Regions from separate parts of the Nocardia sp. NPDC051052 genome, predicted to be linked through region 3. Evidence: riboswitches for the same ligand, from Rfam matches in the RefSeq annotation. Region 3 holds a riboswitch; each other region holds the start of a gene.
The links. Region 3 has a riboswitch for S-adenosylmethionine ahead of ACIBCN_RS24080 (2OG-Fe(II) oxygenase). Riboswitches for the same ligand answer to the same signal wherever they lie in the genome.
Positions count from the first base shown of each region.

Region 1: it holds a riboswitch for S-adenosylmethionine, as region 3 does, so the genes downstream of both, ACIBCN_RS33820 (bifunctional o-acetylhomoserine/o-acetylserine sulfhydrylase) here and ACIBCN_RS24080 (2OG-Fe(II) oxygenase) in region 3, are expected to answer to the same signal.
Region 2: it holds a riboswitch for S-adenosylmethionine, as region 3 does, so the genes downstream of both, ACIBCN_RS32205 (rhodanese-like domain-containing protein) here and ACIBCN_RS24080 (2OG-Fe(II) oxygenase) in region 3, are expected to answer to the same signal.
Region 4: it holds a riboswitch for S-adenosylmethionine, as region 3 does, so the genes downstream of both, ACIBCN_RS03165 (amino acid ABC transporter permease) here and ACIBCN_RS24080 (2OG-Fe(II) oxygenase) in region 3, are expected to answer to the same signal.

Region 1 covers NZ_JBITFL010000012.1:25,906-30,110, reverse strand. Annotated here, with positions in the region: gene ACIBCN_RS33830 (MFS transporter) at 1-337, opposite strand, end outside; gene ACIBCN_RS33825 (TetR/AcrR family transcriptional regulator) at 465-1,184, shown strand; SAM riboswitch class IV at 1,236-1,346, shown strand; gene ACIBCN_RS33820 (bifunctional o-acetylhomoserine/o-acetylserine sulfhydrylase) at 1,440-2,777, shown strand; gene ACIBCN_RS33815 (homoserine O-acetyltransferase) at 2,774-3,934, shown strand; gene ACIBCN_RS33810 (TetR/AcrR family transcriptional regulator) at 3,973-4,205, opposite strand, start outside.
Region 2 covers NZ_JBITFL010000010.1:330,563-334,767, forward strand. Annotated here, with positions in the region: gene ACIBCN_RS32200 (O-succinylhomoserine sulfhydrylase) at 51-1,265, opposite strand; gene ACIBCN_RS32205 (rhodanese-like domain-containing protein) at 1,336-1,752, opposite strand; SAM riboswitch class IV at 1,767-1,883, opposite strand; gene ACIBCN_RS32210 (hypothetical protein) at 1,947-2,393, opposite strand; gene ACIBCN_RS32215 (FAD-dependent oxidoreductase) at 2,853-4,205, shown strand.
Region 3 covers NZ_JBITFL010000006.1:606,102-610,306, forward strand. Annotated here, with positions in the region: gene ACIBCN_RS24070 (acyl-CoA dehydrogenase family protein) at 1-844, opposite strand, end outside; gene ACIBCN_RS24075 (hypothetical protein) at 961-1,563, shown strand; SAM riboswitch class IV at 1,654-1,773, shown strand; gene ACIBCN_RS24080 (2OG-Fe(II) oxygenase) at 1,866-2,672, shown strand; gene ACIBCN_RS24085 (tRNA-dependent cyclodipeptide synthase) at 2,672-3,391, shown strand; gene ACIBCN_RS24090 (MFS transporter) at 3,388-4,205, shown strand, end outside.
Region 4 covers NZ_JBITFL010000001.1:713,091-717,295, forward strand. Annotated here, with positions in the region: gene ACIBCN_RS03155 (ABC transporter substrate-binding protein) at 1-160, opposite strand, end outside; gene ACIBCN_RS03160 (amino acid ABC transporter ATP-binding protein) at 160-927, opposite strand; gene ACIBCN_RS03165 (amino acid ABC transporter permease) at 924-1,952, opposite strand; SAM riboswitch class I at 2,191-2,285, opposite strand; gene ACIBCN_RS03170 (hypothetical protein) at 2,505-3,218, shown strand; gene ACIBCN_RS03175 (glycosyltransferase) at 3,286-4,205, opposite strand, start outside.

The DNA.
Region 1 (4,205 bases), on a different contig from region 3:
CCGCGCCGTTCTGCGCGAGACCGGCAAGTGCCGACGCGGCGGCGAAACCGACCAGGCCGATGATGAACATCCGGCGTCGGCCCAGGTAGTCGGCCAGCCGACCGCCGAGCAGCAGCAGGCCGCCGAAGATCAGCGTGTAAGCGGTCAGCATCCACTGCTTGTTGCCGTCGCTGATGCCGAGATCCTGCTGGGCGAACGGCAGCGAGATGGTCACGATGGTGGCGTCCAGCACCACCATGAGCTGGGCCAATGCGATAACGCCGAGGGCGAACCAGCGCGCCGAACCGCCTCGTTTTTCAGATATTTCTACCGCTTGCGCAGTGTCGGTCACGGTCATCTCCTCATCGTTCGAACTCGGTGGCTATCCTGTCAGCAGGCGCCAATTGGCGTCAAGCGAAAAATGTCGTGATGCGACATTTGGCGGTTAATGACACGAAAACACTGGGTTTCGATAAGGTGGGAGCATGCTCGAGTCACCGACGCCGACGGGCGCGAGTGCCGCAGCGCAGACCACTGCGAGCGCCGCGACGAACGCCAACCCCGGCCTGCGCGAACGCAAGAAGCAGCAGACCAGGTTGCGGATCATCGAGATCGGCCTGAACTTGTGCGAAGCACAGGGTTTCGACGCGACCACGGTCGAGCAGATCGCCAATGCGGCCGACGTATCGCCGCGCACGATCAACCGGTACTTCGACAGCAAAGAGGACATCGTCCTCGGTCCGATCCAGGACTTCGGCCAGGCCGTGGCGGCGGCGCTGCGCCAGCTCCCGGTCACCGACAACGAACTGGAATCGCTGCGCACGGCGTTTCTGCAGGTGGTCGACCGAGCCGTCAGCGAACCCGGCGGCGGGCCGGTCTCCTTCCGGCAATTCCAGCAGATGCAGCGGATCGTGCGCAGCAGTCCCTCGGTCAGCGCGCGCAGCATCGAACACGCCGATAACAAGAACATCGCCATCGCCGAGGTGGTCGCCGAGCGGCTCGACAGCACGCCCTGCGCGCTCCCGGTGCGGCTGATTCTCGGCACCTGGCAGCTCATCGGTCACCTGGCCATGGAATGCGGCGAGAGCATGTTCGACTACGACGATCTGCACGAGGCCGCCGCGGCAGGCCGGAACTCCTTCACCGCGGCGTTCAAAGAGTTCTTCCGCGTCTGCGGCGGCGCGCGGACCAGCGCGTCCGGCTGAGTTCGACGACAGAATTCGGCCGCCGCTCGACGGCCGGTTATGATGCCCTCAGGTCATGAGTGCCAGCGCGAAGCCCCGGCTTGCTGGACGGCAACCCTCCAGCAGCGGTGGGGTGCTCCGGGTGATGACCGGGCTCTCGAAGGTCGAGAGCAAGCGCGCTTTCAGGAGGTTCCCGAAATGTGTTGTTGTCCTTCGCCTAAATCCCGATAACCCCCTGTAGTTCTGGCGAACAACCTTTTCCTTGGAGCAACGCTCATGAGTAATTCCACCCTGCCCGCGGCCGATATCGATCCCACCGCGCAGTGGTCCTTCGAGACCAAGCAGGTGCACGCGGGCCAGGCACCGGAAGCCACCACCGGCGCCCGGGCCCTGCCCATCTACCAGACCACCTCGTACGCCTTCCGCGATACCGATCACGCCGCGGCGCTGTTCGGCCTCGCCGAGCCGGGCAACATCTACACCCGGATCATGAACCCCACCCAGGACGTGGTCGAGCAGCGCGTCGCCGCGCTCGAAGGTGGTGTCGCCGCACTGCTGCTGGCCTCCGGACAGGCCGCGGAGACGTTCGCGATCTTGAACCTGGCGGCCTCGGGCGATCACATCGTGTCCAGCCCGCACCTCTACGGCGGCACCTACAACCTCTTCCACTACTCGCTGCCCAAGCTCGGCATCGAGGTGTCCTTCGTCGACGACCCCGACGACCTGGACCAGTGGCGGGCCGCGATCCGGCCGAACACCAAGGCGTTCTACGGCGAGACCATCGCCAACCCCAGCAGCGCTGTCTTCGACATCCCCGGTATCTCCGCCGTCGCGCACGAGGCCGGGCTGCCGCTGATCGTGGACAACACCGTTGCCACGCCGTACCTGATCCAGCCGCTGGCGCACGGCGCCGACATCGTCGTGCACTCGGCGACCAAGTACCTCGGCGGGCACGGTTCGGCGGTGGCGGGTGTGCTCGTCGACGGCGGCACCTTCGACTGGACGGTGACCGACGCGCAGGGACAGCCGCGCTTCCCCGGCTTCACCACCCCGGACCCGAGCTATCACGGCGCGGTGTTCGCCGACCTCGGCGCGCCCGCCTTCGCGCTCAAGGCGCGCGTGCAGTTGCTGCGCGACCTCGGCTCGGCGATCTCGCCGTTCAACGCGTTCCTGATCAGCCAGGGCATCGAGACGCTGAGCCTGCGGGTCGAGCGGCATGTCGCCAACGCCAAGGCGGTCGCCGAATTCCTGACCAACCAGCCCGACGTCACGAAGGTGATCTACGCGGGTCTGCCGACTTCGCCCTGGTACGAGCGGGCCAAGCAGCTGGCACCGAAGGGTCCCGGCGCGATCGTCGCCTTCGAACTGCGCGGCGGTGTCGATGCGGGCAAGAAGTTCGTCGACGGATTAGTCCTGCACAGCCATGTGGCTAACATCGGAGATGTGCGCTCCCTCGTGATTCATCCCGCGTCGACCACACATTCGCAGCTGACGCCCGACGAGCAACTGCTCGCCGGTGTCACGCCGGGTCTGGTCCGTTTGGCGGTGGGGATCGAGGGCATCGAGGACATTCTGAGCGACCTGCGTGCCGGTTTCGCGGCGGCGGCGACGTGACGGTGAGTACCGAACCGAGTTTCGCCCGTTCGTCCGGGGTGGCCCTGCCACCCCCGGACGGGCGGCTCGGCATCATCGCCATCGGAGACGTGAAGCTGGAAAGCGGCGCGGTCATCCCGCAGGTGCACCTCGCGGTGCAGCGGTGGGGCGAGCTCTCCCCCGCGCTGGACAACGTGGTGCTGGTCGAGCACGCGCTGACCGGCGACTCGCACGTGGTCGGCCACCCGGACGACATTCATCAGCTGCCCGGCTGGTGGGACGGGATGGTCGGGCCGGGCTGTCCGCTCGACACCGACAAGTGGTGTGTGATCGCGACGAACGTGCTCGGCGGCTGCCAGGGCAGCACCGGCCCTTCGACGCTGGCGCCCGACGGAAAGCCTTGGGGCGCACGGTTTCCGGATATCTCCATCCGCGACCAGGTGTCCGCCGAGGCGGCGCTGATGGACCGGCTCGGCATCGAGCGGCTTGCCGCGGTGGTCGGCGGGTCGATGGGCGGCATGCGGGTGCTGGAGTGGATGGTCGGCGCGCCGGACCGGGTCGGCTCCGCGCTGGTGCTGGCCGTCGGCGCCCGCGCCACCGCCGACCAGATCGGCACGCAGACCACCCAGATCGCGGCGATCAAGGCCGATCCGGACTGGCAGGGCGGCGATTATCACGACACCGATCGCGCCCCGATGGCCGGCATGGGCATCGCCCGGCGGATCGCGCACCTGACCTATCGCACCGAGGACGAGCTGGATCACCGGTTCGAGAACAGCGCGCAGGGCGCCGAGGATCCGTGGCGCGGCGGCCGGTACGCGGTGCAGAGCTACCTCGACCACCAGGCCGACAAACTCTGCGGGCGTTTCGATCCCGGCACCTACGTGCTGCTGACCGAGGCGATGAACCGGCACGACGTCGGGCGCGGACGCGGCGGCGTCCGAGCGGCGCTGGCCGCGACGCCGGTGCCGTGCGTGGTCGGTGGCGTCGACTCCGATCGGCTGTATCCGCTGCGCACGCAGCAGGAACTCGCCGAGGGATTGCCGGGCTGCGACGGACTCGAGGTCGTGCACTCGCGCGACGGACACGACGGGTTCCTCACCGAGGCCGCGGCGGTGTCCAAGTTGCTGACCGAGACGATGCGGTTGGCGCAGCAGAGCCGTCAGCCTGCCAACTGAATCCACTTCGAGCGCAGCGGTTTCCGCCGCGCGCGCGATCAATCGGCGGCGGGGGCGCCGACCAGCAGGCCGACGATGGCGTGGACGAATCCCTGGAGGCGTTCGCGCGGGTATTCGTCGGGCTCGCTGACCGCCAGCCTGCCGAGCATCTCGGCGACCTGTAGCAGCGAGTTGGTGAGCAGACCGGAATCCACTCCGGCCCAACGGGGTTCGAGCGCGGTGCCGATCCGCACCAGCGCTTCGGCCTGGTCGAAGATGCCCGCGCGGGACT
Region 2 (4,205 bases), on a different contig from region 3:
GACTGAACGCCCGCTGCGACGTGCGGGCGTCGATCTGTGTGGACGATCCGCTAGCTGAGGGCGCGGTCGAGGTCGGCGAGGAGGTCTTCTAGGTCTTCCAGGCCGGTGGAGATGCGCAGGACGCCGTCGGAGAGGCCGATGGTGGCTCGGCCTTCGGGGCCCATGGCGCGGTGGGTTGTGGTGGCGGGGTGGGTGATCAGGGATTTGGCATCGCCGAGGTTGTTGGAGATGTCGATGATGCGTAGGCGGTTGAGGACTTCGAAGGCGCGCTTCTTCGCCTCCTGCGGGGGGGCATTCAGTTCGAAGGTGACCACGGTGCCGCCGGCGCTCATCTGGCTGGTGGCCAGGTCGTGCTGCGGATGTGATTCCAGGAACGGGTATTTCACCCAGCTGACCGACTTGTTGGACTCCAGGAAGCGGGCGATGCGCAACGCGGATTCGGTCGAATGGCGCACGCGCAGCGGCATTGTCTCCAAACCCTTGAGCAGCGTCCACGCGTTGAACGGGCTCAGGGCCGGACCGGTATGGCGCATCAGGGTTTTCACCGGGCCGTCGATGTAGTCCTTCGCGCCGAGGATGGCGCCGCCGAGCACCCGGCCCTGGCCGTCGATGTGTTTGGTGCCGGAATAGACGACCACGTCGGCGCCCAGTTCGAAGCCGCGCTGCAGCAGCGGGGTGGCAAAGACGTTGTCCAGCACCACCTTCGCGCCCGCGGCGTGCGCGAGTTCGGTGACCCGGCGCACGTCGACGAGGGTCTGCATGGGATTGGCCGGGGTCTCGAAGAACACCGCCTGGGTGGGCACGGACAACGCCTGCTCCCACTGCTCCAGATCTTCGCCGTCGACGAAGACGGTCTCGACGCCCCAGCGCGGCAGGATCTCGTTGCACACCACGAAGCAGGACCCGAACAGGCTGCGCGCGGCGACAATTCGGTCGCCGGCACCGAGCAGCGCGCCCAAAGCGGTGAATACCGCGGACATTCCGCTCGCGGTCGCGAAGCATGCCTCGGCGCCGTCGAGCAGCCGCATCCGCTCCTCGAACATGGCCACCGTCGGGTTGCCGTAGCGGGAGTAGACGAAATGCTCCACATCGCCGGTGAACGCGGCCTCGGCGGCCTCCGCGCTCTCGTAGACGAAGCCCGAGGTCAGGTAGAGCGCCTCGGAGGTTTCCTCGAAACCGGAGCGGCGCAACCCCCCGCGCACCCCGAGGGTCGCGGGGCCGACGCCCTCGGGCAGCGGCTTGTCGAACGCACCACCGGTAATCACGACTGCCTCCCTACGCCGCACGACCGCACCTCGGTACCCACCAACGCCGTCGCGGACCTACAGCACGTGCTCATGACTGCCGCCAGGGCAAGCCGAGGGCACGCCAGCCGGTTCCGCCGCGATGTCCGTCGGCGTCGACCGGGCCTTCGAAACCCTCGAGCACGTTGTACGAGGTGCCGAATCCGGCCTGCGTCGAGGCGATCGCCGCGCCGATGGAGCGCTGTCCCGAGCGGCAGAGGAAGATCACCGGGGCTTCGGGATTGTGGCCGTCGAGCGCCGTGACCAGCTGCTCGGTGAACTCGCCGTTGCGCGTGCCGGTCGAGTCGACCCACTCGATCAGCACCGTCGGGCGCTCGATCGAACTGGTGTCCGGCACGCCGACGAACTTCCATTCGGCCTCGGTACGCACGTCGACCAAGACAGCTTCGGGGTTGTCTCGCAACAGATCCCAAGCCTGCTGCGGGGTGATGTCACCGGCATAACTCATCTGGACCCTCCTAGAATCCGCACTTGCCACGCTCGGGTTTGACGCGCGGCCAGGTCGTCACCCGGAGCACCCCACCGCGGAGGAGGGTTGCCGACCAGTATTGCCGGGGCTTGACACTGGTTCTCATGACCTTCTGCTGAGATTGCCTGGACTGGGGTCACCCTGTCAAATGGCTGCTCACGGTATGAGAATGCTCAATTACAGACCAGCCATTTGTCGCCGGATCTGGTCAGATTCCAGGTGGAAGTCTGCTCATCGCCGTCGACCTTGGTGGTGACCGTCGCCTTCGCCCGGTCGCCGTCGACCTTCGGATCATCGAGTTTCGTGATTTCTACAGTCTTTCCGCCGCCGGACCGCCCGGCAAGTGGGGACCGCTTCGGATCGAAGCCCTGGCAGCCCGCGCCTGGTGGGGGCACCAGGTCGGTGTTGTTGGACCCCTCGACGAAGTCGCGCACCGCGGCGGCGATCCGGTCCGATTCTGTGACATTTTTCTCAGCGGGCGACAGCACCCCGCCGAGCACGATCGCGCCGAGCACGAGCACCGCGATGACGGCCGCGGCGACGAACGGTGCCACGGAACGCTTGTCGGTCTGATCGACCTTGATGACTTCGTCCTCGGCAGGTGACTGCTGATCGCTCATACGACGATGATCCCTGGTCGGCGGCGATATCCGGCGCGCGCCCCCGCACTGCCCCGGCGCAGGCGACGAAGGTTGTTGTGCCGCGCGGGGAATCAACGGTGCGCGAGCGGGTAACCCCGTAGCGCACGTCGGCGGCATCCGTTCAGTTCACGCACCGCCGAGGGCGGCCGCACGCACCACCGATAGAATCGCGAGACTGCGGCCTGCTGTCATAGCCGCGGCTGGGGTGGCCACGAGCCGACAACTCCAGCGTCCGCGCCGCCAGGTGCAACCAGCCAGCGCGTAACTTAGCCTAGGCTAAGGAAGACGCCGTTAATTTGTTCTCGACCATAAGGGTGCGCGTAAAAGATGACCGAACAGAGTGCAGAGTCGATCAGCGGTGTTCGCGAGCCCTCCGTGGTTACGCAGGCTGCCTCCTCCGGGCTTGACGCGGACACCGCCGGTAACCGCCCGCTGCGCATCGCCATCGTCGGCGCCGGACCGGCCGGGATCTATGCCGCCGACGCGCTGATGAAGTCCGATGCCGAGGTCAGCATCGACCTGTTCGAGCGCATGCCCGCGCCGTTCGGGCTGATCCGCTACGGCGTCGCGCCGGACCATCCGCGCATCAAGGGCATCATCACCGCCCTGCACAAGGTCCTCGACAAGCCGCAGGTGCGCCTGCTCGGCAACATCGACTACGGCACCGACATCACCCTCGATGACCTGCGCACCTTCTACGACGCGGTGATCTTCTCGACCGGCGCCAACGCCGACCGCGCGCTGGGCATCCCCGGCATCGGCCTGGACGGCTCCTACGGCGCGGCCGACTTCGTGTCCTGGTACGACGGTCACCCGGACGTGCCGCGCACCTGGCCGCTGGACGCGGAGAAGGTCGCCGTGCTCGGCGTCGGCAATGTCGCCCTCGACGTGGCCCGCGTGCTGGCCAAGACCGGCGACGAGCTGCTGCCGACCGAGATCCCGCCGAACGTCTACGCGGGCCTCAAGGCCAACAAGGCGCTCGAGGTGCACGTGTTCGGCCGCCGCGGCCCGGCGCAGGCCAAGTTCACCCCGCTGGAGCTGCGCGAGCTGGATCATTCGCCGACCATCGAGGTCATCGTCGATCCCGAGGACATCGACTACGACGAGGGCTCCGAGGCCGCGCGCCGCCACTCCAAGCAGGTCGACATGATCGCGAACACGCTCGAGCAGTGGGCGATTCGCGACGTCGGCAACCGCCCGCACAAGCTGTTCCTGCACTTCTTCGAGTCGCCCTCGGAGATCCTCGGCGAGGACGGCAAGGTCGTCGGCCTGCGCACCGAGCGCACCCAGCTCGACGGCACCGGCAACGTCAAGGGCACCGGCACCTTCAAGGAATGGGACGTGCAGGCGGTCTACCGCGCCGTCGGTTACCTGTCGCAGAACCTGACCAGCCTGCCGTTCGACGACCAGGCGGGCACCGTGCCCAACGAGGCGGGCCGCGTGATCGGCGACGAGAACGCCGACGGCGCCGACCGCTACGTGCCTGCCACCTACGTCACCGGTTGGATCAAGCGCGGCCCGGTCGGCCTGATCGGCCACACCAAGGGCGACGCGAACGAGACGGTGGCCTGCCTGCTCGACGACAGCGCGAACTTCACCCCGGCCGCGCAGCCGGAGCTGGACGCCGTCACCGCCTTCCTGGAGGGCAAGGGCATCCCGTTCACCACCTGGCAGGGCTGGTACCGCCTGGACGCGCACGAGCGCTCGCTCGGCGAGCCGGAGGGCCGCGAGCGCGTCAAGGTCGTCGAGCGCGAGGACATGCTGCGGGCCAGCGAGCCGCACAAGGTCTAG
Region 3 (4,205 bases):
GTCCGACCGTTCGCTGGATGACCGGGTCTTCGGACGCGGGCTGGAACGTGGGCGGTCCGACGCGAGTCGGCAGCACGGCAAGGACCTCGTCGAGGGCGTGCTCGGCCGCGCCGACCGCGACAGCGGCGAACCCGGGCGCGAGCAGACTGAACAACGGGAGCCGATACTTCGGCTCCACGAGATGACTCGGCGCGAAGAACGGAAAGGTACGGCGCGCGGGCACATAGACGTCGTCGAGCGCGAAACTCATTGAGCCCGTGCCGCGTAGGCCCGCCACATGCCAGTCGTCGATGATGCTCACCTGCTCGGCGGGCACCACGACCGAGACGAGTTCGGGCGGCCCACCGGGGCCCGGTTTCGGCGCGCCGTCTTCGTCGAGCAGCACCGTGTTCGCCATAACCCAACCGGCGTAACCGATTCCGCTGGCGAAGGCCCACCGTCCGGTCACCCGCACCCCGCCCTCGGCGGGACTGCTGCGACCGTTCGGGCCGAAAACGAGCGACATCGGACCGATCCCGTCGGCCAGCACCTCGGCAATGCCGTCCGCGGGCAACTTCGATGCCAGGATGGCCGGTGTCGTCGCGCAGATGAACAGGCTCCACGCCGTGCTGGTGTCCGCGTACGCGACCGCTCGGATGATCTCGAACGCCTCGTCGACCCCGATCAGACCGCTGCCGCCGACGCCGGTCGGGGTGAACACGCCCCACAGGCCCGCGGCCGTGATGGCGTCGACCACCTCGGCCGGAAGATCGCGGGCGTCCTCGGCTTTCTGGCTGTACTGCCGCGCAATGGGCGCGAGTTCGGTGACCGCACCGAGCGCGTCGTCCAGCGACCGAATGGTCATCAGCGAACTCCTCGTCGTCTGACGCACAGCGCCTGGCAGATTTCGATACAGCCTCGCCCGCCCCGGCCCAACTCGAAAGCCCTGTTTTCACTCAACGGACCGAGGATTCTGAATCCGTGAAGATTTACGCCGATCGGGCTCCCGTCGCCGCCCGGCAAGTGGTCACGGATCTGCTGGTGGCGGCATGGGTTTACGGCTCGATCACGGCCGCGCTCTGGTTACACGACCTCGTGCAGAAACTCGCCGTTCCCGGCCAGAAGCTGGAGGGAGCTGGTAGCGGTATGGCCGACAGCCTCGGCGATGTCGGCCGCAAGGTCGGCCGGGTCCCGATGGTCGGCGACGATCTGGCCTCCCCGTTCGAGCGCGCCGCCGGAGCGGCCCGATCGATGGCCGAGGCCGGACACGATCAGCAGGCCCTCACCAACGAGCTGGCGACGGCCCTGGCCATCGGGATGCTGATCGTCCCGCTGGGACTGGTGCTGTTCGTCTGGTTGCCGCTGCGGGTGCGGTGGATGCGCCGAGCCGCCGCCGCGGTGCGTTTGCGTGCCGCCTCGGGCGGCCGGGAACTGCTCGCTCTGCGCGCGCTCGCCAACCAACCGCTGCGCAGATTGGACCGAATAGGCGGCGACGTGGTCGACGCCTGGCGGCGCGGTGACGCCGAAACGGTGCGCGCGTTGGCCGCTCTGGAATTGCGTGGTCTCGGCCTGCGCGGAAGCTGAAACCAGGGCGCCCTGGCGCTGATCCGGTTTCATAACTCAATGCGATTCTAAAGCGTGACAACGCATCTGACGTGCGCGACTCTTATCTCAGGTCAAGAGTGCCAGCGTCAAGTCCCCGGCTAGCTGGCCGGCAACCCTCCAACCGCGGCGGGGTGCCCCGGGTCAAGACCAGGCCGAGCCGCGTCATCGCGGCCCGGGCAAGCGCGGGCTCCATCGACATTCCGGAGCCCTCTCGAGAGACGGGGGTCTCTCGTGCCTGGGCCTGTGCCCGGTCCATCGAGCGACAACCAGAGGGGAACGACATGACCACGGCCACGCCAGCTCTCGGAGACCGCGTGTTGGACACCACCAGGCAGGGATTCGATCATGAGGCGTTGACCGCGTTGCTGAACGGCGACGTGCACGCGGTTCGACTGGCCGGATTCGTCCGGCCCGACGCGCTCGACCATTTACGCAAGGCGTTCGTCGGCAGGCAGGACCATGGCCCGTTGGCCACCGACCCGCAGTTCCGGCGCATCGGTCACGCGTTCTCGGAGACCAGCACCGAGGACGGGCGCGGACAGTACTTCGACGAGGCGCGGCGCAATATCGACCGGCTACGCGCCATCGCCTCGCCGTATTCCTATCCCGCGGATGACATTCGGCTGCTGCTCGACGAGATCTGGCCGTCCGGCGCGAGTTTGCTCCGGCGCGACGGGCAGGCCTTCTTCGCCGGGGTGGCGCGCTACCAGCTGGCGGGGGTGGATCTCGAGCCGCACACCGACAACGTGGGCCGAAATCTGCCGGAGGACTTTGCGATTCGGATTGTTCGCCAACTGTCGGTCAACGTTTATCTCGACGTGCCGGACGAAGGCGGCCAATTGGAGATCTGGGACGACTATCCCGAGGAAAGCGAGTATCGGGACAGGTCAGGAGACCGGGTGTACGGCATCGACCGGGCGGCCGTCGGCGATCCAGCGCTGGTCATCACGCCGCAGGTGGGCGACGCGATCTTCATCGATCCACGCCGGGTGCACGCGGTCGCCCCGTCCAAGGACCGCCCCCGCATCACCATTGGGCTGTTCATCGGGATCAGCGATCCGGCCGAGTCGTTGAAGGTGTGGAGCTGATGACGACGACCACGCTGCTCTCCGCCTCGCACAAGGCCGCCTACGACCTACGCTCGGACGGCATCACGACCGACGGGCGCTCCACCGTTCTCCTGGTCAGTGTCGGCGCGGACTATCACGAAGGCGAGAAGCTCGCGGCGACCATCGATCTGATCAATCGGTCGAATTTCGGTCGGTGCGCGATCGCCGTCGCGGACACCTTGCAACGCCACAACCTCAGTGGCGGAACGGATGTCGATCGGCATGCGCGTGCGCGCATCGCCGGCGACCAGTGGATCGCCCGCAATATCGGCTACCTGGACCAGATCGACTGCCCGACAAACATATTGCGGTGGGACTTCGCCCTGTCTCACCCGCGCTACGGTGACCTGTACGACGCCATCGAGCACGCCTACGACACCGACGAGCCGTATCGGCACGCGATCGACAGCACCATCGACCGATTCATCGAGCGACGACTCACCCGGGAACCGGACGTCGATCAGGAGTCGGTCCGGACGTCTTGCCGGGCATATCTTTTGGAAGAATGCCCGATCATCATGCCGCTGTGGGCGCACGAGGGTTTCGACTACGTGATCTACCCGCAGCGGATCTCCGCCGCGATGGGACGCACCAGGGAACTCTTCGTCGAGCCGGAGCATCCGGACCGAGTCGCGTGGCTGCCCTTGCGATTCAAGAAGCGCAAGTCGGCACTGAACACACCGGGAGGCGATCAGTGACCGTCCAGATCCCCGCGCGGCGACGCGTCATCGGGTTCACCGGGCTTGCGGTGGCGTCGTTCCTCGGCTGCATCGACTTGACGATCGTCACCACCGCGTTGCCAGCCATCGGCGCGGATCTGCGGGCCGGTCCGTCGAACGCGGAGCTGACGCTGGGCGTGTTCCTGATGGCGCTGTCGATGCTCATGGTCACGGCGGGACGCGTCGCCGATCGCCTCGGTCGGCGAAAGGTGTTGCTGTTCGGGCTCGCGCTGTTCGTGATCGCCTCCGCGGGTGCCGCCCTGTCGGAGTCGATCGGCGTGCTGCTCGTCGCCCGCTTCGTGCAGGGCGCGGCCTGCGCCGTGCTGTACACGAGCACGTCGACCCTGGTGGAATCTCTTTTCCCGCAGGGTGATCGAGGAAAGGCGATCGGCTGGCTGTACTCCGTGAACGGACTCGGGCTTGCCATCGGTCCGGTGCTCGGTGGCCTGCTCGTTCCCGCCCTTGGCTGGCAGTCGATCTTCTGGATCAACATTCCGCTCGGCCTCGCGGCCTTGATCGCGATCGCCGTCGCGGTCCCCCAGGTGCCGCCGGAGACCGGCGGCGGGACCGATTGGGCCGGACAGGTCGTTGTCGCGTTCGCCGTGGTTTCGGCCGTTGGCATCTTTGTTCTGGGTGACCTGCGCGGATGGCTGTCGCCGTCGGTTCTCGTCGCGGCGGTCGTGCTCGTCGCCGCCGTCGCGGCCGGGATCGTCGCGGAACGTCGCGCGGCGAACCCGTTGATCGACCCGGCCCTGTTCGGCAATCGCAGATTCGTCGCCGCGATCGTCTCGGA
Region 4 (4,205 bases), on a different contig from region 3:
GGACGCGGGCGGTCTGGGCGGCGGAGAGGTCGAAGGTGATCGCACCGGCGGGCTTGACCGCGGACTCCGCTTCGGGATCGGTGCAGCCGGTGGCCAGCAGTACGATCGCGGTGGCGGCGGCGGTGGCCAGGGCGGAGAGCTTCATCGGATACCTGTTCATCAGCGGACTCTGGAAAGGAACGCGCGGGTGCGCGGGTGGCGCGGATTATCGAAAACCGCCTGGGGCGTGCCCTGCTCTACGATCGCGCCCGCGTCGAGAAACACCACGGTGTCCGCGATCTCGCGGGCGAAGCCGATCTCGTGGGTGACGATCACCAGCGCGGTGCCGCCGTGCGCGAGGTCACGGATCACGTCGAGCACCTCGCCGACCAGCTCGGGATCCAGTGCGGAGGTCGGCTCGTCGAACAGGATCACCCTGGGACGCAAGGCAAGTGCCCGCGCGATCGCCACCCGCTGCTGCTGCCCGCCGGACAGCCTGCGCGGGTACGCGTCGGCCAGTGCGCCGATGCCGACCCGGTCCAGCAGCACCCGCGCCTCGGCCTCGACCTCCTTGCGGTCCCGGCGCTGCGCGGAAAGCGGTGCGAGCGTGACATTGTCGAGCACGGTGAGATGCGGGAACAGGTTGAACTGCTGGAAGACGAACCCGATGCGGGAGCGCTGCTTGCGCACCTCGCGGTCGGGCAGCGCGTGCAAAGTATTGCGGCGCAGGCGATAGCCGATCAGCTCCCCGTCGATGTGCACGGTGCCCGCGTCCAGCGACTCCAGGTGGTTGACCACCCGCAGCAGCGTGGACTTGCCGGAACCGGACGGGCCGATCACCGTGACCACCTCGCCGGAGCGCACGGTCAGGTCGACGCCGCGCAGCACCTCGTGCGCGCCATAGGCTTTGCGGACGCCGCGGACCTCGACGGCGAGTGCGGCGGTCATCGGGTCGCTCCTCGTGGTGCGGTGGAACCGGATTCGGCGATCTCGCGCAGCTTCTGCCAGACCCGCTGTGTCGGTGACGGCGGCGGTGTGCGCTGAGTGCCCTTGGCGTAGTGGCGCTCGATGTAGTACTGCGCCACCGAGAGAACGGTGGTGAGCACGATGTACCAGGCGGTGGCGACCAGCAGCAGCGGTACCACCCGCCCGTTACGGCCGTAGATCACCTGGACCTGGTAGAACAGCTCCGCGATCGCCATCACGGACACGATCGAAGTGCCCTTGAACAGGCTGATCACCTCGTTGGTCGCGTTGGGCAGGATCGAGCGCATGGCCTGCGGGACCACGATGGAGCGAAACTGCCGCACCTTCGGAATGCCCAGCGCGGCAGCGGCTTCGAGTTGCCCGGCGTCCACGGAGATGATGCCCGCACGAATGATTTCGGCCGAATACGCCGCTTGGTGCAGCGCGAGCCCGATCACCGCCGCGGTGAATCCGCTGATCACGCCGTTCACCTCGAAGGTGAAAAACGAAGGGCCGAACGGGATTCCGACCGACAGTGTGTGGTACAGGTAGGCGATGTTGAACCAGAACAACAGCTGCACGATGAGCGGAATCGACCGGAACGCCCAGATGTAGCACCACGAGATCACCCGCAGCACCGGATTGCTGGACAACCGCGCGATAGCCAGCGCGGTGCCGAGCAGGAAGCCGAGGGCGGTGCCCCACGCGGTGAGTTCCAGTGTCACCTTCAGCGAGGCCAGCACCGACTTGGCGGTGATGTACTTCGCGAAAGTCGGCCAATCCCAACCCGGGTTGGTGACCAGACCGTGCATGAACTGCGCGAGCAGGACGAGCGCGACGGCACTGATCACCCAACGCCACGGGTGCCACGTCTTGGCGACGGTCGGCGCGGAATCGCCCGGTGCGGTGGGGGATTCGTCCGGCGCGAGCGCGGATTCGGTACGGACAGCAGTCCCGGCGCCGGGTGCGGGCGTGGCGGTGGCGATCGAATCGCCGTGCTCCGTCATGACTGCGGTGGCAGCTATGCCTATTGCTCGCTCGCTGCGCTCACTCATTGTCGAGGTCCTTCGGAAGAACGAACGAGACCGCGCCCCCATCGGGCGGCGATCACATCACCCGGCCAGCGACGGGTGCAACAGCCTGGCTGCGGGTCAGCCCCGACAGCTCGCGGACGTCACTGTGCACTGATCGATATGGCGACGGCGCCAACGGGTGCCTCGGACAGCGGCGATGATCACTTCGGTTCCTCCATCGGTCCCGGCGGAAGCACCCGCACCCGGTGAACCGGGGGGTTGCTGCGACGTCGACGAGCCAGGTCTCTCGGTCGCTCTGGATGGTTGTCGTCCGATCCGGACACCGGATGATGTCAGGGTCGAGCCGAATTATCATGCCCAGCGGGGGGACCCTTGGGCAAGGGAAGTAATCATCGTGAGTGTAAGGGGCCGCCGTCGCGGCCGGGAGACACGCCGAGAGCTTGCCGCAAGCAATACCGCCTGTTCACAGCGTTTGCCGGAGTACCGTCAGCCTTCGATTCGCGTCGACGAGGAGAAGAGGTCTCCGTGGCCGTACCGCGCCGTCTGACCATGCTGTCCGCTGTCGTGACCTGCTCGGTCGCGCTGGCGCTCGCGGCCCCCACCGCGGGCGCGGCCCCGGCGCCGCCCACGACGGCCCCCGTGCCGCCCGGCACCAACCAGACCGGCACCGTCGCTCCCGGCGACCTGTTCGGCGTCTACAACACCGCGATCGACGGCCTGCGCGCCTTCGGCATGCAGCCGTTCCTCTATCCGACCGCGGCCGCGTACTGCCTCAACGGCAACTCCCTCGGTCTCGCCCCGGCCGTCGCCGGTGCGGTGCCGGGCCCATGGCCCAAGACCTCGGTCACCATCCCCGGACTCGACCTGTCCGCCGTCAAGGCCGGACAGACCATGTTCACCTTCGTCCCCTACGGCCTGAACCAGGACGGGCCGGACACCACCGGCATGCAGGTGGCTTGGCTGAACGTGACCAGCGGCCGCGGCGGCCTCGCCTCGATGGGTCCGCTGTCCACCATCCTGCGCGCGATGATCCCGCCCGAGGTCCCGGTCGCCCTGCGCCCGATCGCCGAACGCGCCATCCAGGACTTCTTCTTCGCCGCCCTCCCGATGGGTGGCGTCCGCGCCGTGCCTGTCGACACCGGCCAGGGCACGGTGCTCGCCGCGGTCTTCGGCACCGTCGAGAACGGCGGCAAGTCCTGCTTCTTCCTGCCGACGGTGGGGATCACCGAGGTTCCGTAAGTGGTGCCGCTTACGTTGCGAGCGGGTCATTTTCAGGTCCGCAGTCGTGGTGCCGCGAATGATCGGGCTACCCGCCGTCAGACCTGAGCGCGCGACCCTTCCAGCGCAGCGCGCCCCGTCCTCGGGCGCGGTGGGAGCGCGCCCAGAGCCGCAAGTAGGCCGCCACGGAGAACGGGTGGGCCAGGGCCGCAAGGACATCAGCGGGGGAGAGCGGGCCGCAGGTTTCGGTGGAGCGGGCCAGCAGCCTGCCGGTGACGGCCGCCGCGTAGCCGAGGACACCGGCGCGGCGGATCACCCCACGACCACTGATAGCCGCCAATGGCGGGACCCAATAAGCCAGGGCGGCAATCGTTCCCACGACCGCTCCGCCCGCGATGGTGCCGCCGTACGCGGACCACAGCCAGCGGGTGTAACCGGCCTCGAGTTCGGCAGTGCCCGCATACATCCGGGTGCTTGCCATGCGGCCCCCGGCAACGAGGGTGGTGGATTGTCCTGCGCGACGCAGTGTTCGGGCGATGTCGAGGTCTTCCGTGGCGCTGGCGGCCACCGCCGCGTGTCCGCCGATGGCACGGTAGGCGGCGGTGTCGAACACCAGAAATTGGCCGCAGGCAACGGAAGTCGACGGTCGCAGGCTCCGGTTGGCCGGTGCGATCGGCAGCGTGGCCGCCCACGACCAGCACAGCAACGGCTGCACCAAGCCCTCGACCACCGATTCGGCCCGCTGTATCGGCCATGGCGACACCAACGCAACGACGCGCTGCCTGCGTAATTCGGTGACGGCCGCGGCGATCGCTCCCGGCGCCAGCCGCACATCCGCGTCCACGAACACCAGCACGGGCGTGACCACCGATTCGGCCAGTCGCGCACACGCGGCGGCTTTGCCGGTCCATCCGGTGGGCGGCTCGGCGTCGTTGCGCAACACCGTGATTCGCGGATCCCCACCGACCGCGTCGACGGCCATCGCATAGGTCTCATCATCGGACGCGT